DNA from 3 places in the Aquamicrobium terrae genome. Region 3 is predicted to be linked to each of the others. Evidence: predicted binding sites of a transcription regulator. Region 3 holds the regulator's gene; each other region holds the start of a gene.
What was found. Region 3 encodes LexA, which represses DNA repair genes until DNA is damaged. Its sites were predicted from a motif close to TGTTCNNNNTGTGTTCNG; they were not measured.
Positions count from the first base shown of each region.

Region 1: ACVCNR_RS03515 (ATP-dependent helicase) is a predicted target of LexA. The motif match lies at 4,020-4,037, and genes of this name have one in related genera.
Region 2: ACVCNR_RS09715 (ImuA family protein) is a predicted target of LexA. The motif match lies at 5,483-5,500, and genes of this name have one in related genera.

Region 1 covers NZ_JBRKLZ010000001.1:674,249-681,644, forward strand. Annotated here, with positions in the region: gene ACVCNR_RS03485 (AsmA family protein) at 1-916, opposite strand, end outside; gene ACVCNR_RS03490 (hypothetical protein) at 915-1,109, shown strand; gene ACVCNR_RS03495 (FAD-binding oxidoreductase) at 1,106-2,515, opposite strand; gene ACVCNR_RS03500 (thioesterase family protein) at 2,630-3,118, shown strand; gene ACVCNR_RS03505 (hypothetical protein) at 3,220-3,462, shown strand; gene ACVCNR_RS03510 (hypothetical protein) at 3,524-3,772, opposite strand; gene ACVCNR_RS03515 (ATP-dependent helicase) at 4,078-6,717, shown strand; gene ACVCNR_RS03520 (hypothetical protein) at 6,727-7,014, opposite strand; gene ACVCNR_RS03525 (low affinity iron permease family protein) at 7,063-7,396, opposite strand, start outside.
Region 2 covers NZ_JBRKLZ010000001.1:1,929,503-1,936,898, forward strand. Annotated here, with positions in the region: gene ACVCNR_RS09705 (error-prone DNA polymerase) at 1-3,087, opposite strand, end outside; gene ACVCNR_RS09710 (Y-family DNA polymerase) at 3,084-4,556, opposite strand; gene ACVCNR_RS09715 (ImuA family protein) at 4,498-5,463, opposite strand; gene ACVCNR_RS09720 (metallopeptidase family protein) at 5,636-6,058, shown strand; gene ACVCNR_RS09725 (DUF1737 domain-containing protein) at 6,080-6,289, opposite strand; gene ACVCNR_RS09730 (HpcH/HpaI aldolase/citrate lyase family protein) at 6,345-7,223, opposite strand.
Region 3 covers NZ_JBRKLZ010000001.1:354,319-361,714, reverse strand. Annotated here, with positions in the region: gene ACVCNR_RS01950 (ComEC/Rec2 family competence protein) at 1-802, shown strand, start outside; gene lexA (transcriptional repressor LexA) at 1,130-1,849, opposite strand; gene ACVCNR_RS01940 (molybdopterin molybdotransferase MoeA) at 1,996-3,204, opposite strand; gene moaC (cyclic pyranopterin monophosphate synthase MoaC) at 3,206-3,709, opposite strand; gene trpC (indole-3-glycerol phosphate synthase TrpC) at 3,706-4,521, opposite strand; gene trpD (anthranilate phosphoribosyltransferase) at 4,524-5,534, opposite strand; gene ACVCNR_RS01920 (SurA N-terminal domain-containing protein) at 5,531-7,396, opposite strand, start outside.

The DNA.
Region 1 (7,396 bases), 320 kb from region 3:
CGGTGCCGTCCGCGGCATAGGGATTGTCGAGCGGCCCCGTCTCGAAACGGAATTCGTCGAGGGAAAGCCTGCGGTGATCGAGCTGGAACTTGCCGCTGGCCCGATAGCCGGGCACGGCCTTCACCGGCGCGACCGCCACAGCCTCGCCGTCGCTGCCGCGCAATTGCACCGGGCTCGCCTCGTCCTCCGTCAGCCTGAACTGGCCGGCATAGAACAGCGCGCCCTTTTCAATACGCGCATTGCCGTCGCTTTCCATGGTCGCGGCAAGGCCGTGGGGCCGGGCCCGCAGCCTCAGCCGCATGTGGCCGTCGTCGCCGACCCGGCCGGTGGAGGCGGAAATCTCGGTGCGCAGCCCGTCGAACAGCATGGCGCCGTCCACCCGCCATGGTCCCAGCAGCGACCTCGCCGAAACCGTGGCATCGACGCCCGACAGCGTGTGAACGCGCCCGCCCGCGCCGTGCCGCACTTCCACCTCGCCATCGGAAATGGTGAGCTTTTCGACGGCGATCTGGGCCGGATCGAAGGGCGAGGACGGCCGCATCGCCCAGTCGACCGTGCCGTCCTCGCCTATGGCGATGGTGGCGCGCGGCCGCTCCAGCCGCATGTCGAAGATCAGCACCTCGCCGCGCAGGAACGGCGCCAGTTCGGCATCCATGGAGAATGTATCGACGGTCATGGCCGGCTGGCCTTCGGCGCCGCCGGACACCACGACATCGGTGAAGGTGACGGATGGAAACGGCAACAGCCGGGCCGTGGCATCGCCGCGCACCGTGACGTTGCGGCCGAGGATGGCGCTCGCCTCACGCTCGAAATCGGCGCGGTAGCCGGTCCAGTCGATGAACGGCGGCACGGCCAGCGCCGCAAGCAGCACCAGAACCAGCAATCCGCCGACGATCACGAACAGGCGTGCGAGCATGTCCTCACTTGAGCCCTGGAGCATTTCCGCTTTCTGTGAATTGCGAAAACACCCCAACCCTTTGTTTGACGCAATTCCGATCGCAAAACCGCTTCGCACTTTTGCTGGAATTGCCCAGGAAGCAGCCCGATCCTATCCGGATATCGATGACGATAAAGAGGCAATGCCGGTTGCCCGCTGCAAAATGCTCTAGCCGGTGATGGTCTTGCCCGGGTTGAGGATGCCCTGCGGGTCAAGCGCCTGCTTGATCGCGCGCATGATATCGACGCCATGGCCGAGTTCGCGGCGCAGGAAACCGGCCTTGCCCTGCCCTATGCCATGCTCGCCGGTGCAGGTGCCGCCCATGGCGATGGCGCGCATGTTGAGCCGGGCGACGAACCCCTCCACCCTGGCGATCTCGGCCGGATCGTCTGGGTCCATCAGCACCAGCGTGTGGAAATTGCCGTCGCCGGCATGGCCGACGATCGGCGCGACCAGACCGTTCTCGGCGATATCGACCTCGGTTTCGGCCACGCATTCGGCCAGCCGCGAGATCGGCACGCACACATCGGTGGAAAGGCCCTTGGCGCCGGGCCGCAGCGTGAAGGAAGCCCAATAGGCGTCATGGCGCGCCTTCCACAGCTTGCTGCGCTCCTCGGCCACGCTCGTCCACAGGAACGGCCCGCCGCCCTGCTCCTCGGCGATCATGCCGAACAGATCGGCCTGTTCGGCAACGCCGGCCTCACTGCCGTGGAACTCGAGGAACAGGCATGGGCTCTCGGGATAGTCGAGCTTCGAATGCAGGTTGATGGCCTTCATCTGAAGGGCGTTGACGAGTTCGATGCGGGCGACCGGAATGCCCATCTGGATGGTCGCGATGACCGCTTGGCAGGCTGCCTCCAGGGTCGGGAACGGGCACACCCCGCCCGAAATCGCCTGCGGAATGCCGTGCAGGCGCAGGGTCAGGCTGGTGATGACGCCAAGCGTGCCTTCCGATCCGACCAGCAGGCGGGTGAGGTCGTAGCCGGCGGCACTCTTCTTCGCCCGGCTCGCGGTCGTCACGACCTCGCCATCGGCCATCACCGCCGTCAGCGCGATCACGCTTTCGCGCATGGTGCCGTAGCGCACCGCATTGGTGCCCGATGCCCGCGTCGCCGCCATGCCGCCGAGCGAGGCGTTGGCGCCGGGGTCGATCGGGAAGAACAGGCCCGTGTCGCGCAGGTGCCGGTTGAGGTCCTCGCGCGTTACTCCCGGCTCGACCGTGCAGTCGAGATCCTCGGCATTGACCGCGAGAATACGGTTCATGCGCGAAGTGTCGAGCGAAATGCCGCCACCCGGCGCGTTGACATGGCCTTCGAGCGAGGTTCCCGTTCCGAACGGGATCAGCGGCACGCGATGCGCGGCACAGGCCCGCACCACCTGCTGCACCTCTTCGGTGCTTTCGGGAAAGACCACGCCATCCGGCATCTGGTTCGGCAGGTAGGTCGTCGTGTGGCCATGCTGCTCGCGAATGGAATGGCCGGTCTGGAACCTCTCCCCGAACGCATCGCGCAGCGTTTGCAGAACCGCCGCGATGCCTTCCTCGTTGCGTTCCACCGCGATCAGGTCGCTGAGAGCCATGCTTCCTCCGCCAACAGGACAGGCGGGCCTCCTGCTTGCGATTAAGCTCGGCCCGCGATTATGTTTCCTGATCTGCCTTTCCGGCAGCTTTGTCCAGCTTTGGAAGGACCCTGCATGACTGTTTCCGCACCCTTCGTCTCGCGCGTCATGGAGGTCGAGAAGGACTGGATCGACTACAACGGCCATATGAACATGGCCTACTACAATGTGCTGTTCGATCGCGGCGCCGACGAGGTGCTGAACCTGCTCGGCATCGGCGCGGCCTATGCCAGGGAGCGCAATCTCACCATCTACACGGCCGAGGTGCATGTCTGCTACGTGCAGGAATTGCACCAGGACGACAAGGTGGCGGTGAGCTTCCATCTGCTGGACAGCGACGAGAAGCGCCTGCGCGCCTATCAGGAAATCCGCCATGTCGATGGCTGGCTGGCGGCCACCTCCGAAAGCCTCTCCTTGCATGTCGACATGTCCGGCCCGAAGGTTGCCGCCTTCCCCGAAGATGTCGCGGCCAATATCGAGGCGATGCGCGCGGCGCACAGCCGCCTGCCGATGCCCGAACGGGCCGGACGCGCCATCGGCATCCGCCGCAAGGCGACGGCCTGAAAGGGGCGCCCAAGCGCCCCGTTAACCCTAAGAAAGGATAAACGGGGGATAGGCCCGACGATGCCGTTGCAACGAATCGCGGCAACGGCCAATCCATTGGCATGGCTACGCAGAACAACCTGCCGCCTTCGTCCGCGACGGCCGGCCCCATACGCAGCGTCAAAATGGAAGCCGAGCGGCTGGCCGCCGATCCGCGCGTGACGGACTACGATTTCTGGCGCACGCTGCGCAATGTCGACAATTGCATCTTCGAGATCGCGGCCAGGGGCCAGCCCATTCCCTTCGACATGGTGCGCTGGCGCGCCATCCTCAAGCAGGCGCGCTCGCGGCGCGGGCACGCCTGACGGTCCGCACCACAAAACCCTTATCTGTCAAAGGTTTACGACCGTCCTTGGGCTCCATGCCTCAGAACGCATAGGCGGCGGTCGAGGCCACGCCCAGCAGAAGCGCCACGCCGATCAGGATCGCATAGAGGCGCGGCAGGTCGAACAGCACCGCATAGCCTGCGACATAGGCCGTGAAGGCCGAGCCCAGCGCCAGAAGGAAGCCGTTGCGGTCGCCCGCCACCAGATTGGCCGCCATCAGTCCGCCGAGGATCAGCGCCCCGAACACGATGATGACCGCAATGCCGGCCTTGTCGAAATTGTCGTCCATGCCTCATCCCTTGCAACCGGTCCGCTGTCCCCGGGGGAATTCCGAGGCGGACCGGTGAAGCAGACTTAACCGAGCAGACGGCGGGAGCAAGACCAAACTGGTATTCACCGCCCCGGAAGCCGGATCGGTGTGGATTTCAGGAGACGGTCGGCCATTGCGGCATGCGCCGGAAGTGGGGCGATGAGCACCCGCGCCGGAGGCTTTGCTTGCCAGCCGCCCGCCTGCCGGGGTAATCGAGAGCGGTTGCCGGAACAAAACGGCGACACTTCTGGTCTTTCGGGACCGAATCACTACATTCGGGAACAATGTCCGGCTTTTCCGACGATATGCCCTTCTTTGACGAACCGGGCGCCAGGCCTCCGGCCGCCTCCGGCGACGCTCACGCGCCGTCCGGCATCGCCGCACGCGCCATGGCCGCGCGTCAGGCGCAGAGCGGCCCGCCCGACTATCTGAAGGGGCTCAATCCCGAGCAGCGGCAGGCCGTCGAGACCACGGAAGGCCCTGTACTGGTCCTGGCCGGCGCCGGCACCGGCAAGACGCGGGTGCTCACCACCCGCATCGCCCATATCCTGGCCACCGGCCGCGCCTACCCCTCGCAGATCCTGGCGGTGACCTTCACCAACAAGGCCGCGCGCGAGATGAAGCAGCGCATCGGCCTGCTGGTCGGCGAAGCGATCGAAGGCATGCCGTGGCTCGGCACCTTCCACTCCATCGGCGTCAAGATATTGCGCCGCCATGCCGAACTGGCCGGCCTGCGCTCCGATTTCAGCATCCTCGACACCGACGACGTCATCCGCCTCATCAAGCAACTCATCCAGGCCGAAGGTCTGGACGACAAGCGCTGGGCGCCGCGTACTTTCGCCCAGATGATCGACGGCTGGAAGAACAAGGGCCTCGGCCCCGAGGAGATTCCGGAAGGCGATGCACGTGCCTTCGGCAACGGTCGCGGCCGCGAGCTCTATCGCGCCTATCAGGAGCGGCTGACCACGCTGAACGCCTGCGACTTCGGCGATCTTCTGCTGCATCCGATTCGCATCTTCCGCGCCTACCACGATATTCTGGCCGAGTATCACAAGCGCTTCAGATACATATTGGTGGACGAGTACCAGGACACCAACACCGCCCAATATATGTGGCTGCGCCTTCTGGCCCAGCGCCCCCGAACTTCGGCATCCACCTCCCCCCAAACGGCCGAAGGCCGAGCGCGCGACGGCGCGCCGGGCGACGTTTCGTCCGCCCCCGCGGAGGGCCAGCCGCCGCAGGCGGCGATGCGGCCCGTGAGCGAAAACAAAGTCAATATCTGCTGCGTCGGCGATGACGACCAGTCGATCTATGGCTGGCGTGGAGCGGAGGTGGACAACATCCTGCGCTTCGAGAAGGATTTTCCGGGCGCGACGGTGATCCGGCTGGAGCGCAACTACCGCTCCACCGCCCATATCCTCGGCGCCGCAGCGCATCTCATCGCCCACAATGAAGGCCGGCTCGGCAAGACCCTGTTCACCGACAGGCCGGACCCCGAAGACCCCAAGGTCAATGTCCATGCCGCCTGGGATTCGGACGAGGAAGCGCGCGCCGTCGGCGAGGAGATCGAGGCGTTGCAGCGCAGGAGGCATGTGCTCAACGACATCGCCATTCTGGTGCGGGCCTCGTTCCAGATGCGCGCCTTCGAGGACCGCTTCATCGAGATCGGCCTGAACTACCGCGTCATCGGCGGCCCCCGCTTCTACGAGCGGCAGGAAATCCGCGATGCCATGGCCTATCTGCGCGTCGTGGCCAATCCGGGCGACGATCTCGCCTTCGAGCGCATCGTCAACGTGCCGAAGCGCGGCCTCGGCGAGGCCACCATCCGCCAGATCCACGACACGGCCCGCGCGCTCGGCGTGCCGATGCTTCAGGCTGCCGCCAACCTGGCGGAGAGCGATGAACTGAAGCCCAAGCCGCGCGCCGCCCTGCGCGAGGTCGCCGCCAATTTCGCCCGCTGGCAGGACCTTCTGGAATCGACGCCGCATACCGAGCTGGCCGAGACGATCCTGGAGGAAAGCGGCTACACCGACATGTGGAAGAACGACCGCTCGGCCGAGGCCCCGGGCCGGCTCGACAACCTCAAGGAGCTGATCCGCTCCATGGAGGAGTACGAATCGCTGCGCGCCTTCCTCGAACATGTCGCGCTGGTCATGGATGCGGAGCAGAACGAGGACCTCGACGCCGTTTCGCTGATGACGCTGCATTCGGCCAAGGGGCTGGAGTTCGAGACGGTGTTCCTGCCCGGCTGGGAGGAAGGCCTGTTCCCCCACCAGCGCGCGCTGGACGAAGGCGGCCGCTCGGGCCTCGAGGAAGAGCGCCGGCTCGCCTATGTCGGGCTGACGCGGGCCAAGAAGAACCTGCACATCTGGTTCGTCTCCAACCGGCGCATCCACGGCCTGTGGCAATCCACCATTCCCTCGCGCTTCCTCGACGAACTGCCCGAGGCGCATGTGGAGGTCAGCAAAAGCGGATCGAGCTATGGCGGCTACGGCAACCCCTATGGCGCCTCGCGCTTCGACAATCTGGGCTCGCCGTCGGGCGGTTATGCCCAGAGAGGGGACCAGGCCTTTTCCAACACCTACGCCACCCCCGGCTGGCAGCGAGCCCGCCAGAACCGCACCGAAGCGACCAGCCGCAACTGGGGCACCCGGTCCGGCCATGCCGTCGAACGCATCGGCTATGGCGAGGCCGATTCCGGCTATGGCGCCGGCCGTGGCTCGGTGAAGGGCCGCACCATCGAGGGCGAACTGGTCGCGAAATCGGTGGCGGATGCCCCGTCGGCCTTCAAGGTCGGCGACCGGGTGTTCCATATGAAGTTCGGCAACGGCAATGTCGCCGCCATCGATGGCAACAAGCTGACCATCGATTTCGACCGCGCCGGCCAGAAAAAGGTGCTGGACAGTTTCGTGACCGCGGCCTGACAGACTAGCTTACCCGCCCGAGCGCATGGCTTTCAGTTTTTCGGCGGCCGCGGCGGCAAGGTCTCCGAATTGTTCCTCCAGCCGCTCGGCCGCTTCGATGACGGAAAAGTCGTGGTCGAATTTCTCCAGCGTGGCGCGCAGGTCCTCGACGAATTCGGCCTGACGGTCGAGTTCCCCGAACAGCGCCCGCACCTGCTCCTCCGTCACATGCGGATTCTCAAGGATCGCGGGCACCTCGCGCGCCATCTTCTCGCCCGTCTCGGTCTGCTTGCGCAGGATTTCGACCCAATCCGCCACGACATCCTCGTTTCTGTTCCGGCAACCATGACCGCTTGGGCGCAAAGGTCAATCTCCGGTCGTGGGCTGCTCCTTTTTCCCGGCGTTGCGCGCCTGCCGCCGAACCGCGCGCTCGCAGGTCTTGCGGATGTTCTCCACCTCCGTCTCGGTCAGATGCTCGATGCCGATGAAACGGTTGTTCGCCTTGGAGATGCGGATGAGTTCGTCCAGTTTCGCCTGCATCGCCACGCCGTCGCGGTTTTGCGTGTTCTGGATCAGGAACACCATCAGGAAGGTAACGATGGTCGTGCCGGTGTTGATTATGAGCTGCCACGTATCGGAGAAGCCGAACAGCGGCCCCGTCACCGCCCATATCACCACCACCGCCACGCAGGCGATGAAG
Region 2 (7,396 bases), 1.6 Mb from region 3:
CACGATGTTGGCGATCGCCGCCTCGTCCTCCAGCGTCAGGAAGATGGCATTGCCCTTGCCCGGCCGCTGCCGTACCAGCACCAGCCCGGCCACGGTGACGCGCACGCCATCCAGCAAGGCCCCCAGCCGCACATTGGGCGTCACGCCCGCCCGCTCCAGCCGCGCCCGCAGGAAACCGACCGGATGAGCCTTCAGCGACAGGCCGAGACTGCGATAATCATGCACCACCTGCTCGCCCGGCCGCATGGCGGGAAGGCGGGTGACCGGTTCCCGGTCCGGCAGGTCGAGGCCCGGCCGGTCGAACAGCGGCAGGCTTTCCACCGCGCTCTTGGCATCGAGCGCCCGCACCGCCCACAGGGCTGCGCGCCGGTCGAGGCCGATCGAGCGGAAGGCGTCCGCCTCGGCCAGCTTGCCGATCTCGCCCGTATCCAGCCCGGAACGCAGCCACACGTCACGCACCGAAACATAGCCGTCGCCGCGCCGGGCGACGAAGGCTTCCATGCGCTCCTGTCCAAGCCCCTTGATCTGGTTGAAGCCCATGCGCACCGCATGCATGGTGCGGATGGTGCGGCGCATTTCGACATGGCGTTCCGAAAGCCGGGCCGGATCGAACGCGGCCTTTTCCAGTGTGCACTCCCAGCCGGAAGCGTTGATGTCGACGGGCCGGATTTCGACACCGTGCTCGGCCGCATCGCGGATGAGCTGGGCCGGCTTGTAGAACCCCATGGGCTGGGAGTTGAGGATCGCCACGCAAAAGACGTCCGGATAAAAGGCCTTGAACCAGCAGGAGGCATAGACCAGCAGGGCGAAGGAGGCGGCATGGCTTTCGGGAAAGCCATAATCACCGAAGCCCTCGATCTGCTTGAAGCAGCGCTCGGCGAATTCCTTCGGATAGTTGTTCGCCACCATGCCGTCGATCATGCGTTTCTCGTAATTGCCAATGGTCCCGTTGCGGCGGAAGGTCGCCATGGCGCGCCGCAACTGGTCCGCCTCGCCCGGCGTAAAGCCGCCGGCATCGATGGCGATCTTCATCGCCTGCTCTTGAAAAAGGGGCACGCCCAGCGTCCTGACGAGGATCTTCTTCAACTCCTCGCTCGGATAGTCGACCTTCTCCTTGCCTTCACGCCGGCGCAGATAGGGGTGCACCATGTCGCCCTGGATCGGGCCGGGGCGTACGATCGCCACCTCGATGACGAGGTCGTAGAACTTGCGCGGCTTCAGGCGCGGCAGCATCGACATCTGGGCGCGCGATTCAACCTGAAAGACGCCCAGCGTATCGGCCCGGCAGATCATGTCGTAGACGCGCGGGTCTTCCTTGCGCATGGTCGCCAGCGTGATCGGCCGGCCATGGCGGTCGCGCACCCGGTAATGGTCCTCGAGCAGGTTGAAGGCGCGCTTCAGGCAGGTCAGCATGCCGAGCGCCAGCACGTCGACCTTCAAGATGCCGACGGCGTCGAGATCGTCCTTGTCCCACTCCACCATCTTGCGCTCGTCCATCGCCGTCTTGACGATGGGCACGATCTCGTCGAGCCGGTCGCGGGTGATGACGAAGCCGCCGACATGCTGCGACAGATGGCGCGGAAAGCCCATGATCGCATTGGCAAGGTCGATCACCTGCCCGGCCAGAGGATCGGTCTTGTCGAGGCCGCCGGCCTTCGCCTCCTTCTCGCCAAGCCTGGAGGACCACCAGCCCCAGATCGAGCCGGACAGCGCCCCCTGCACATCCTGCGACAGGCCCATGGCCTTGGCCACCTCGCGCAGCGCCGAGCGGCCGCGATAGCTGACCACGGCGGCGGCGAGGGCTGTGCGCCTGGCGCTGTATTTCTCATAGATATAGGCCATGATCTCATCGCGCCGCTCATGTTCGAAATCGACGTCGATGTCGGGCGGCTCGTCACGCTCGGTCGAGACGAAGCGTTCGAACAGCACCTCGGTCAGATTGGGATCGACTTCCGTGATGCCGAGGCAGTAGCAGATGACCGAATTGGCGGCCGAACCGCGCCCCTGGCACAAGATGTCGGCCTTCTCGCGGGCGAAGCGGACGATGTCGTTGACGGTAAGAAAATAGGATGCGTATTTCTTGAGGCCGACAATGCCGAGTTCATGTCGGATCAGCTCCTTCACCTTTTCAGGGATGCCGTCCGGATAGCGTTTTTGCGCGCCTTGCCATGTCAGCCTTTCCAGTTCCGTCTGCGGGTCCGTGCCCGCCTCCGTCGTCTCCTCGGGATAGTTGTGCTTCAATTCGGAAAGCGAGAAGGACAGCGTGCCGGCAAAGCGCAGCGTCTCGGCCAGTGCCTGCGGACAGGCCCTGAACAGCCGCGCCATCTCGGCCGGCGGTTTCAGATGGCGCTCGGCATTGGCGGCAAGCTCGAAGCCCGCCTCGGCCACGGTCGTCTTGAGACGGATCGCGGTGAGCACGTCCTGCAAGGGCCGCCGTTCTGCGGTGTGGTAGAGCACGTCGTTGGTTGCCATCAGCGGCAGGCCGGCGGCATCGGCGAGAGCCGCGGCCTGCGCCAGCCGGAAGCGGTCGTTGCCGCGATAGTCGGGCGCCACGGCCAGCCACAGATTTTCCCCGAAACGGTCCCTCAGCCGGGCGAGCAGGGGAAGCGTGCCGGATTCTTTGCCAAGCGGATCGGGGGCAAGCGGATCGGGCAGGATGGCGAGCGAGATGTTGTCGCCCCATTCCATCAGGTCGTCGAGATAAAGCAGCGGCGCACCCTTTTCGCTTTCCTCGCGCAGATTGCCTGTCGTCAGCAGCCGGCACAGATGCCCCCAGCCCGTGCGATCCTGCGGGTAGGCGAGCACGTCCGGCGTGCCGTCGGCGAAGACCAGCCGGCAGCCGGGATGACAGGGCAGGGTGCGGGGCTCGTCTTTTGTCGAAAACCGGATCGCCTTGGACTGGCTCCATGCCCGCACCACGCCCGCCACCGTGTTGCGGTCGGCCAGCCCCATGCCGGCATGGCCGAGCGCACAGGCGGTCGCGACCAGCTCTTCCGGCCGCGACGCACCGCGCAGGAACGAGAAATTCGACTGCACGCCGAACTCGATATAGGCGGGCGGGCCGCTTCCGGCAGGAGAAGCGCTCATGCGAAAAGCCCGTGCAGGAACCAGCGCGGCGACGGCTGGCCGGCCTCATGCAGCCCTTGCCGGAACAGCCAGTAGCGACGGCCTTCGCTGTCCTCGACGCGGTAATAATCGCGGGTCGGCGTATCCGCGGCGCCATGCCACCATTCGGACGCGATGCGCTCCGGCCCCTCGGCGCGCACCACCTTGTGCACGGCCCGCCGCCAGCGGAAGCGCAGCGGCGGCCCTTCCGGCATTTCGGTGGCCGGCACTTCCACCGGCTCCGGCTGGCCGAACAGGCGGATCGGGCGCGCGGGCATGTGAGACGGCACCACCCGCGCCGCAGGCACAAGCGGCCGCCCGCGCCCGGAAGCGGGCGGCCAGGCCTCCCCGGTGAACGGCCGCAGGGTGACCGCGCGCTCCGGCAGATGGCTTTCGACCGCCACCGGCCGCATCACCGCACCGGCCCCAAGCCGGGCCCGCACCCGGTCCGCGAACAGCGCCAGATCGTCCTGTGCGGTGCTCGCCTCGCCGGCAAGGTCGGTCTGGCGCATGTCGAAGGGCGCGGTCGCGAAGGCGGCCAGACGCACCAGATCGAAACCGTAGCCGGCGTCGAAATCATCGGCGATGGCGGCGAGCTTCTCGCGGAACAGGTTGCGGATCTTGCCGGGATCGCGCAGCGGCAGGGAGGTGGAAACGGCGATGCGGCTGACGGCGCCGTCGACCCTGAACAGGGAAAGGCCGAGTCGCCGCGCCCCTTCGCCGCGCCGTTCCAGATCGCGCTTCAGCGCCTCGGCCAGCATCTGGGCCAGCCGCTCGACATCCTCGGTGAGCACGACCGGCTCGGCCAGTTGCCGCTCCACCGATAGCGACGCCACCGGCAGGCGCGGCGACACCGCCTCGTCGATGCGGCCGAGCGCCTGGTCGAGGCGCATCAGCAGCGCCCGGCCGAAGCGGCGGGCGAGCGGGGCGCGCGGAGCCGTCATGATGTCGGCCACGCTGCGCAGGCCCACGCTGTCGAGCCCCGTGCAGACCGGGCTTTCGAGACGCAGCGCCTGCGGCGGCAGCGGCGCCAGCACTTCCCCTTCCTGTCCCGGCGCAGCCACGAGCCGGCCAAAAAAACGCGCCGCCGCCCATGCGGCCCCCGCCGTGGAGGCAAGGCCGGCGCGGACTTCGAACCCCTGTTCGAAAAACCGGGCCAGCATGCCGTCCAGCATCGCTTTTTCGCCGCCGAACAGCGACGTGCAGCCGGTCACGTCGAGGAACAGCCCGTCCTCGCCGTCCAGCGCCACCAGCGGCGTGTAGCGGTCGCACCAGTCGGCAAGTCCTTCCAGAAGGCGGCGCTCGCCCTGCCGGTCGGCCTCGGCCACAGCGATGGAGGGGTGCATGGCGCGCGCTTCGGCCAGCCCCATGCCGCGCTTCAGGCCGAGCGCCTCAGCCCGCGCGTCGAGGGCCGCGACCTGCGTCGTGTTGTTCTGGTGTATGCTCAGCACCAGCGGCGGGTGCGCCTTGCCTGCGGAACGCCACGACCTGCCCAGCCGCCGGCGCAGGACCCGCTCGGCAGCCAGATAGGGAAACCACAGCGACAGGATCCGCTGCCCGGTTTTGCGACTTTGCTCTTTCGGTGAACAGGCACTCATCGGAATTCCACTCCAGTGTGAACAGGCCGGGCAAGGCGGCCGGACATTTGTCGACCGAGACGGTGAAGGCGGGCCGTCCGATCGAGCCGTCGAGCGGACCGGCAAGGGTGCTGCGCTGCCCGGACGCGGCCGGCGCAACGACGAGGCGCACCGGGGCGGCGGTGGCATCGGGCTGGGCCGCCTGGCGCAGGAGCAGCACCGGCCGGCCGGCCGCCTGCGCCCGGCGGTGCAGGCGGCGCGTCGCGGTCAGATCGAGTTTTTCCGGGTTTCCGCGCGCCTCCACCACCACGGCCGCCAGCCTTTGCAGCGGGATCGCCTCCTCCGCCACCCACAGCGCATCGGCGAGCCTGGGCACCTGCGCCAGCACAAGCCGCTCCGGCGCAAGGCCGAACAGCGCGTGCTGGCCCGCGGCATGCGGCAAGCCGGCTTCGCGGAACACCTCCACCGTGCCCGCCCACAACACCAGCCCCGGTTCCGGGACCTCCCGCAGCAACCGGGCCACCAAGGCCAGCGTGAAGCCCGCAACCGCGCCGGCATCGCGCGTCTCGCAGCCATGGATCTCGGTCAGTGCCGCGCGCATCAGCCCGCCGCCGAGCAGAGCGTCGAAACCATCGATGCCGAGGCGCAGGCGCGCACCCTGCCGGGCAGCCTCGGCTTCTCCTACCTGGCCTTCAAGGCGTTGCGGCAGCGTTCCTTCGATCCTCGCGATTTCCCGGCGCAGGGCAAAAACAGCCTCCCGCGCCACGGCGCGGCTCGCCATGACGGTCGATCTCCTTATTTGTTCCTGTTATGTTCTTATGGATTCCAGAGCTGCGCGGAAGAGTCAAGCGGCGCCTGAGGAGAATTTATTCCTCCCCTTCTTTGCCGGCACGCATCAGCGTTTGCCGAGTCCCGCGCAAAAGCCTATATGCCGCGGGAAAGAAGGACGAAGCATGGCCCGCATCTACAAGACCCGCACTTGGCACGGCGAACTCTCGCCCTCACTGGAGGAACTGGAGCTGCTGGCGCTGGAGGCCTATGCGCATCTGCCGGACGAATTCCGTACCCTGACCGGTGAGATCGTCATCCAGGTGGCCGAATTCCCCACCGACGAGATCATGGACGACCTGGCGCTGGAAACGCCTTTCGACCTGCTCGGCCTGTTCGAGGGGCGTGGCATCGCCGAGCGCTGGAACCCGGCCACGGGCGAAGGGCCCAACCGCATCACCCTCTACCGCCGCGCCATCCTCGACTACTGGGCCGAGAACGAGGAGACGCTGGGCGACATCATCACCCATGTGCTGATCCACGAGATCGGCCACCATTTCGGCCTTTCCGACGACGACATGGAGCGCATCGAGGCGGCGGCCGAATAGGGCGTATCGCTCGCTTTTTTCCTACCAGTCGCTCAATTTCGTCTCGCCCGCCACATAGTCCTGGCCCTCGATATCCTTCACCACGGCCTGGCCGCAGCGCATGGTCTGCTGCCCGGCGTCATAGGCATAGGTCGGCGAGCCGTAGAGATGCCAGCCCTTGTTCAGCGCCGCCGTCACCTTGTGGCAGAAGCTGGCGTCGTCGACGGCGGTGAGGAAACGGTAGAGTCGCATGGGTTCGTCCTGTGGTGGCGTCGCCGGAGAACATAGGCGGGATCGTGGGCGAAGATCATGCCCCGATGGCAGCCGCTTTCGCCAGAAGTTTTTCGGCCTGCGCCAGATGCAGGCGCTCGACCATGCGCCCGTTCAGGGCTATGACCCCCTTGTCCCGGTTTTCCGGCCGGGCGAACGCTTCCCTTATGGCGCGCGCCGCGGCGAGCGCCGCTTCGGACGGCGCGAAGGCCGCATTGGCCGCCTCGATCTGGGCCGGGTGGATCAGCGTCTTGCCGTCGAACCCCATATTCGCCGCTTCCGAGCACTCACGGGCAAAACCGTCGGCATCGCGGAAGTCGTTGTAGACGCCGTCGAGCATGTCGAGCCCGCCGGCGCGTGCGGCCAGCAATATCTGCATCAGCCATGGCGTGACATAGCGCCGGTCAGGCGTAAGCGCCACGCCGGTTTCCTTGGCGATATCGTTCGTTCCGATCACGAAGCAGGAAAGCCGCGAGGCGGGATCGCGCCCAAGCTCGGCGATCGCGCCGCTGTTCACCAGCGCCCTCGGCGTCTCGATCATCGCCCACAGGCCAATGGCGGCGTCCTCATCGGCCTCGTCCAGCCGGTCATTCGCTTCCAGCACGTCGCGCGCCGTATCCACCTTGGGCAGCAGGATGGCGTCCGGCTTGCAGGCAATCACCGCGGCGAGGTCGTCGGCGCCCCATTCGCTCGACAGGGCATTGATGCGCACCACCATCTCGGTGCGCTGCGGACGGGCGGCGAAGATGCCGGACAGCTTCCGCCGCGCCACCGCCTTCTGGTCCGGCGAAACCGAATCTTCCAGATCCACGATGACGGCATCGCAGGGCAGCCGCCCGATCTTGGCCAGCGCCTTGTCGTTGACGGCAGGCACATACAGCACGGAACGGCGGGGGCGGTTTTGCATCTCGGTCATCTGGTCTTCTTGCCCGGCCGCGCTGGCCCTTGCAAGAGCTTGCGGCAAGAGCATTTTGCAGCCTGACGGAATCGTCTGGCGTTGCACAAATGCGGCAGATAAACAGGCTGAAGCAGCGGCGTTCCGGAGAATGCCGCTCCAGGCGACCAAAGCTGCATTGATCGGCAAAGGCA
Region 3 (7,396 bases):
GGCACTGGCGACGGTCGCGCTGGTGATTGCGACCATGACCACCACCTGGCTGCGGCTAGCCGCGTTGCCTTTCGCTGTGGCGAGCCTGGCGATATTGGGTGGGGCGCGCGCACCCGACGTGCTGATTTCGGAGGATGCGAGGCTGGTTGCCGTCGCCATGGGAAGCGACCGGATCGCGGCCAACCGGCCGCGACCGAACGTCTTTACCATCGACAATTGGAGACGGGCGCTGGACGCCGAGACTGTGCTTCGGCCGAGGCAACTGAAGGACAAGGATATAGGCGCCCTTCTTGGGGAAATCACTGCGAGTACCGACCGTTCGGGAAAAGAGGAGGGCTTCGCATGTGCCGAAAAGCTGTGTCTGGCGCGTCATCCGTCAGGCGCGCTGGTCGTACAGGCCCCGGATATGGATACGGCGCGCCGGGCATGCGCTCATGCAAGTCTCATCGTGATCGAGGATGCCACTGCACGAAATCCGTGCCGCGACCGGCGGGTAGCCGTCGTCACGCGCCGCCAGTTGGCCCAAAAGGGCGGCGCCGAAGCGTTTTTTGTGAAGGGCGACCCTGAACTGGGCGGGCAGCCGGCCGAAGTGCGCTTTGCCATCGAAGGCAGCTATCGTCCCTGGCACGACCAGCGCCGGTATTCACGGGAGGCGAGGGGCCTGCCGCCCTACGAGCGGAAAGCATCCGGCAGCAAGATGACTGCCGTTACGGAAGAAGAACTTGGCAACGTCGCGGATAAACCTGCCGGCATGGCGGAAGACATCGGGGGAGAAGCGTTCTCCGAAGAACCGGCGGAATAGCCTCCTGGAATAGACCGGCTTCAAGCCGCCAATACCTCGGCGATAACGCCTACGGAGCCGGCCCTGGTCCGGGTTGGTGCTTGCGCACAGGAAGACCGGCACCTCTCCAACTGGTTGCCGGCAATCGGAATTCACCTCAATCGCTCGTTAGAAAAAGCATCTATCTAATTGTTAAAAAATGTTTTTCCAATAGTCCATGGATCGTCATCGAATGCATCATCATCCGACACTTCATCACCAGAACAATCCGGAAGGCGGTCCCGCTTCCCCTTAAGGCGAGGCGCAAGTTCTCAGCATTCGCCCGTCGTTTGGTTGCTGTGACCTTGTTCAGTAACGGCGGATGAGCCCGACCAGTCTGCCCTGCACCTTCACCCGGTCCGGCCCGAAAATCCGGGTTTCATAGGCCGGATTGGCGGCCTCCAGCGCGATCGATGCACCCTTGCGGCGGAAGCGCTTCAAGGTGGCTTCTTCGTCATCCACCAGCGCCACCACTATGTCGCCGGGCGTTGCCGTGTTGCCGTTACGGATGATGACGGTATCGCCGTCGAATATGCCGGCCTCGATCATCGAGTCGCCCTTGACCTCCAGCGCGTAATGCTCGCCGCCGGAGAGCATTTCCGGCGGAACGGAGATGGAGTGCGTCTTGTGCTGGATGGCGTCGATCGGCACACCGGCGGCGATCCGCCCCATGACCGGAATGGAGACCGCCGCCCCGGCATCGTCGTCATTGCTGGCCAACTGTGGCCGGCGCACGTCCTTCGGCGGTTGCCCCAGGCTGCCCTGGATGACGCTGGGCGAAAACTTCCTTGCCGTGTGGAGGCCCGGCGCGATGGAATCGGGCAGGCGCAACACTTCAAGCGCTCGCGCACGATTGGGCAGGCGGCGGATGAAACCGCGCTCTTCCAACGCGGTGATGAGCCGATGGATGCCCGACTTGGAGGCAAGATCGAGCGCGTCCTTCATTTCGTCGAATGACGGCGGAATGCCACTTTCCTTCATTCTCTCATGAATGAAGAGAAGCAGTTCATGTTGCTTGCGCGTCAGCATCGGCTCCCCCGGCAGCGGCGAATCCAGAATCGGAAAACAAACCCGGAACAAACACTATCTGTTCCATTTGTGTTCCGCAACCGTTTAAAGTTTAGTGAATGGATTCAGGGTTTATAAACCCTCGCCCCGCTGCGATCGCTTGCGGTTCAGCCGAGCATCAGCACCTGGCAGGCCTCGCCGGCGTCCGATGCGGGGGCGAAGGGCGCGCGCACGATGAGGCCGCCCGAGGCGGCCAGTACGCGCAGCATGGACGAGTCCTGCAGGTCGAAGGGCGTGGCGACGAGTTCGCCGTCCAACTCGTCGATGCGGGCGCGAACATAGTCCTGGCGGCGGTCGTTGGCGGGCATTCTGGCACCGAGCCGGGCCGTACGCATGTCCTGCCGGAACGGCCTTCCGCCGAGGCGGGCAAGCAGGGGTTTCAGGAAGAGCTGCGAGCATACGAGGCTGGCGACGGGATTTCCGGGCAGGCCGATGCACCTGATGTCGCCCATCCGGCCGAACATCAGCGGCTTTCCGGGGCGCATGGCGATCTTCCAGAAGTCGAGCGTCATGCCCTCGCCGGTCAGCACCTCGTGGACGAGGTCGTGATCGCCCACCGATGCGCCGCCGAGCGTGACGATGACGTCGGCACCGGCGGCAACGGCCTTCTTCACCAGCGCGGCGATTGCATCCCTGCTGTCGGGCGCGATGCCGAGATCGAGCACCTCGGCACCTGCGGCGCGCGCCAGGGCGGCGACACCATAGGCGTTGGAGGAAATGATCTGGCCGGGTCCGAGCGTGCTGCCGGGTGCGCGCAATTCATCTCCCGTGGCGATGATCGCGACCAGCGGCCGCTTCACCACGCAAAGGCGCGGATGATTGGCGGAAGCCGCGAGCGACAGGGAACTGGGTCCAAGCAACTGGCCCTTGTCGATCAGCAGGTCGCCTTCCACGAAATCGAGCCCGGCGCCCCGGACATTGCGGCCGGCTCTCGTTGGTTCGCGCAATTCGACCATGCCGGGCGAGACGACGGTCACGTCCTCCTGGATCACGACCGTATCGGCACCGGCAGGCAGGGGCGCTCCGGTGAAGATGCGCACGCATTCGCCGGCCCCGACCGTGCCGGGGAAGGTGCCGCCGGCCGCGACTTCGCCGATCACCGAAAGCCGGTTTCCGGCCACGCCGGCGTCTGCTCCCCGGATGGCATAACCATCCATGGCGGAGGCGTCGAAAGGCGGCTGCGTGCGCAGCGCCGCCACCGGTTCGGCCAGCACCCGGCCGTAAGCCTCGTGCAGCGCCACGCTTTCGCTGGCCGACAGGGGGCGGGCGTCCTCCAGAAGACGCTCCAGCGCCGTCTCCAGCGGAACCAGCGTCATGTCATGCACCTGACTGATAGTCGCCTGATTTCCCGCCCGTCTTGGAAACCAGCCTTATCTCGGAAATCACCATGGCACGATCCACGGCCTTGGCCATGTCGTAGATGGTGAGGCAGGCGACGGAAGCCGCTGTCAACGCTTCCATTTCGACGCCGGTCTTGCCGGTCACGCGCGCCAGAGCCTGCACCCGCAGACCGGGCAGGTCAGGATCCGCCTCGATGTCCACGGACACCTTGGTCAGAAGCAGCGGATGGCAGAGCGGGATGAGTTCATGCGCCTTCTTGGCGGCCATGATGCCTGCGATGCGGGCCGTGCCCAGCACGTCGCCCTTCCTGGCATTGCCTTCGAGGATCATGGCAAGCGTGGCGGGCTGCATGCGCACGCTGCCTTCGGCGACGGCGGTGCGCACGGTTTCGGCCTTCTCCCCGACGTCGACCATATGGGCTTCGCCCGAAGCCCCGATATGGGTGAGGCGGGACCCCGCCGCAGATGGGGTGTCGCTCACGTCGTCAATGCCTCCTCGGCGTCGAGACCGAGCAGGACACGCGTTGCCGTGGCGACGTCCTCATGCCGCATCAGGCTTTCGCCCACCAGGAACGTGCCGATGCCGCTCGCGGCCAGCCGCTTGCAGTCCTCATTGGTGAAGATGCCGCTTTCGCCGACCAGCAGCCGGTCGGACGGAACCATGGGCGCCAGCCGCTCGCAGGTTTCCAGCGTCGTCTCGAAGGTACGCAAATTGCGGTTGTTGATGCCGATGAGGCGGGAGGAGAGGCGCAGGGCCCGCTCCATCTCTTCCTCGTCATGCACCTCGATCAGCGCGTCCATGCCGAGGGAGAAGGCCGTCTCCTCCAGCGCACGCGCCATGTCGTCGTCGACGCTGGCCATGATGACGAGGATGGCATCCGCGCCCCAGGCGCGCGCCTCATGCACCTGATAGGTGTCGAACAGGAAATCCTTGCGCAGTGCCGGAAGCGATACCGCATCGCGCGCCGCGGTCAGATATTCCGGCGCGCCCTGGAAGGACGGCGCATCGGTCAGCACGGAAAGGCAGGCTGCGCCGCCTGCCTCATAGGCGCGAGCGAGGGAGGGCGGGTCGAAATCAGGCCGGATCAGCCCCCGCGAGGGACTTGCCTTCTTGATCTCGGCGATCAGCGCAAACTGGCCGTCGTGGTTGCGGGCCTCCAGCGCGGCCAGAAAGCCGCGCGGCTTTTCCAGTCCGGCGGCGCGCGCCTTGAGATCGTCCAGAGAAACCCGCGCTTTCGCGGCGGCGATCTCATCGCGTTTGTAGGCTTCGATCTTACGCAGAATATCGGACATGGCTAAGCGTTGGAAACCTCGACCAGTCTGTCAAGCACCACCATGGCGCGGCCGCTGTCGATGGCCTCTCTGGCCTTGGCGACGCCATCCGCCAGTGTCGTCACCTGATCGGCAACGACCAGGCCCGCGCCGGCATTCATCAGCACCGTATCGCGATAGGCGCCCGGCGCGCCGGACAGCACCTTGCGCAGGGCGGCCGCGTTGAACTCCGAATCGCCGCCTCGCAACGCTTCCTTGGTGTGGCGTTCAAGGCCCAGTGCCTCCGGAGTGAGGGTAAAGCTGCGAATCTCGCCGCCGGCCAGTTCCGCCACATGCGTTTCGCCGGTGGCGGTGATTTCGTCATAGCCGTCGCCATGCACCACCCAGACATGGGTGGAGCCGAGGGTTTTCAGCGCCTCGGCCACCGGCAAGACCCATTCCGGCGCGAACACGCCGACAAGCTGGCGTCCGACCCCGGCGGGATTGGTAAGCGGGCCGAGCAGGTTGAAGATGGTCCGGGTTCCCAGTTCCACGCGGATCGGACCGACATGCTTCATGGCCGGATGGTGGGAGGGGGCGAACATGAAGCCGATGCCGGCCTGCTCGACGCAGCGGCCGATCGCATCGGGCGCGAGCTCGATGTTGACGCCGAGCCTGGTCAAGACATCCGCCGTGCCGGTCAGGGACGACAGGCCGCGATTGCCATGCTTGGCGACCGGCACGCCGCAGGCGGCGGTGACGAAGGCGGAAGCGGTGGAGATGTTGACGCTGTGCGAGCCGTCGCCGCCGGTTCCCACGATGTCGATGGCAGCAGCGGGCGCCGAAACGCGCAGCATCTTGTCGCGCATGGTGGCGACCGCGCCGGAAATCTCGCTCACCGTCTCCCCGCGCACGCGCAACGCCATCAGGAAGCCGCCGATCTGGCCGGGCGTGGCATCGCCCGACATGATGATGTCGAACGCCTCGCGGGCCTCCTCGAAGCTCAGCGGCCTGCCTGCGGCGACACTGGCGATGAAAGGCTTCAATGCGCTCATCGGGTCAGCGCCTGCGATATGGCGACCTGATCGATCTCGACCTGGTACTGGGTCTGAAGCTGGGCCACGAGCTGGTCGAGCAGGTCGCCGGACAGGCCCGACGCGAACGAGTTGCGCACATCGTCCGGCACCGTGCTGGCATCCGCGCCGGCCGGCTCGACCACCTGCGCGACCTTGAACAGGATCTGCGCGTCGCCGGTGGGCGCGGCCACGATGCCCGATCCGCCTTCACCGACGTCGAACATCTCGGCGGCACCTTCGCGGCCGAAATCGGCGTCGTCGGCGGAGCGCTTCAGACCGCGCTTGGTCTGCTTTTCCAGAGAAAGCTCGGAGGCGATGGCTTCCAGTTCCGCGCCATCCTCCACGCGCTTCTTCAACTCTTCGGCCCTGGCCTGCAGCTTCTTTTCCGTTTCCTGGGCGGTCCAGTCGGCGACGACGCGATCGCGCACCTCGTCGAGCGTGCGGTCACGGGCCGGAGTGACGGAATTGACCTCGTAGAAGAGGTAGCCGCCATTGGCGGTGGTCAGGCTGTCGTTCTCCATGCCGGTTTCCGCCTCGAAGACGGCGCGGATCAGATTGGCCGATTCAGGCAGGTCGCGCAGGACGTTTCCATCGGGACCCCGGCCGGAGCGGTCGATCGCCTCGATCGACACCACCTTCAGACGCTGCTTGGACGCGGCTTCCTCCATGGAATCGCCACCGGCGCGTGCGTCCTCGTAGGCGTCGTGCACGTCGAGCAGCACGCGGTTGGCCTCGCTGAGCGCCAGGTCCTTGCGGATCTGGTCGGTAACCTCGGCAAGCGGCTTCACCACTTCGGGATTGATTTCGGTGACCCGCAGCAGCACCGGGCCGAACGTGCCCTTGACCACATTGCTCACCTCGTTGAGGCCAAGCGCGAAGGCTTCCTCGGCCACTGCCTGGTCGGCAATCTTGTCCTTCGACAAGGTGCCGAGCTGGATATCGGCTTCGGTCTTGCCCTGCGCGGCATAGACCTTATCGAAGGTTGCGCCGCTGTTGATCGAATCGCGCGCCGTCTGGGCATCCTGCTCTGAGGCGAACACGATCTGTTCGATCTTGCGCGTTTCGGGCGTGGTGAAGAGCGCCTTGTTCTTCTCGTAATCCTCGGCCACCTGCTGGTCGCTGATGGAGCTGACATCCACGATGTCTTCCGGCTCGAGCCGCACATAGGAGAACTTGCGGAATTCGGGCGCCGCATAGCTCTGCTTGTTTTCCTCGAAATACGCAGAAAGGTCGGCGTCGGACGGCGCGGCGATCGGCTCGACCAGCGATTTCGGCAGCACCAGATAGTCCACCGTGCGGTCCTCGCCCTGGTAGAGCGCAAAGGCCTTGAGGAAGGTGTCCGGCACTTTCAGGCCATCGGTCGCCGCCTCGATGATCTGCTGGCGCTTGGCCACCTGCGAGCGGTTGTGGAGATAATCTTCCGGCCGCATGCCGACCTGGCGCAGCACATAGTCGAACATCTGGCGGTCGAATTGTCCGCCGGGGCCGCGGAAGGCCGGGTCTTCGTGCGTCAGCGAGGCAAGCCGGTCCTGCGAGATGCCGAGGCCCATCTTGCGGGCCTGCTCGTCCAGAAGGGCGCCCGATACGAGCTGGGCCAGCACCTGCTGGTCGAGCCCCAGCGCATTGACCTGCTCCTGCGTCAGACGCTGGCCGAACTGCTGCGACAGCGCATTGATCTGGCGATCGTATGCCAGCCGGTATTCATTGACGGACACGGATGTGCCGCCGACCTTGACCACGGATTCGTGACCGCCGACGCCTGTAACCTGGCCGGAGATACCCCAAACGGCAAAGCTCAGCACCAGTATGAGGAGCAAAGTTTTGGCGACCCAGGTTCCCGC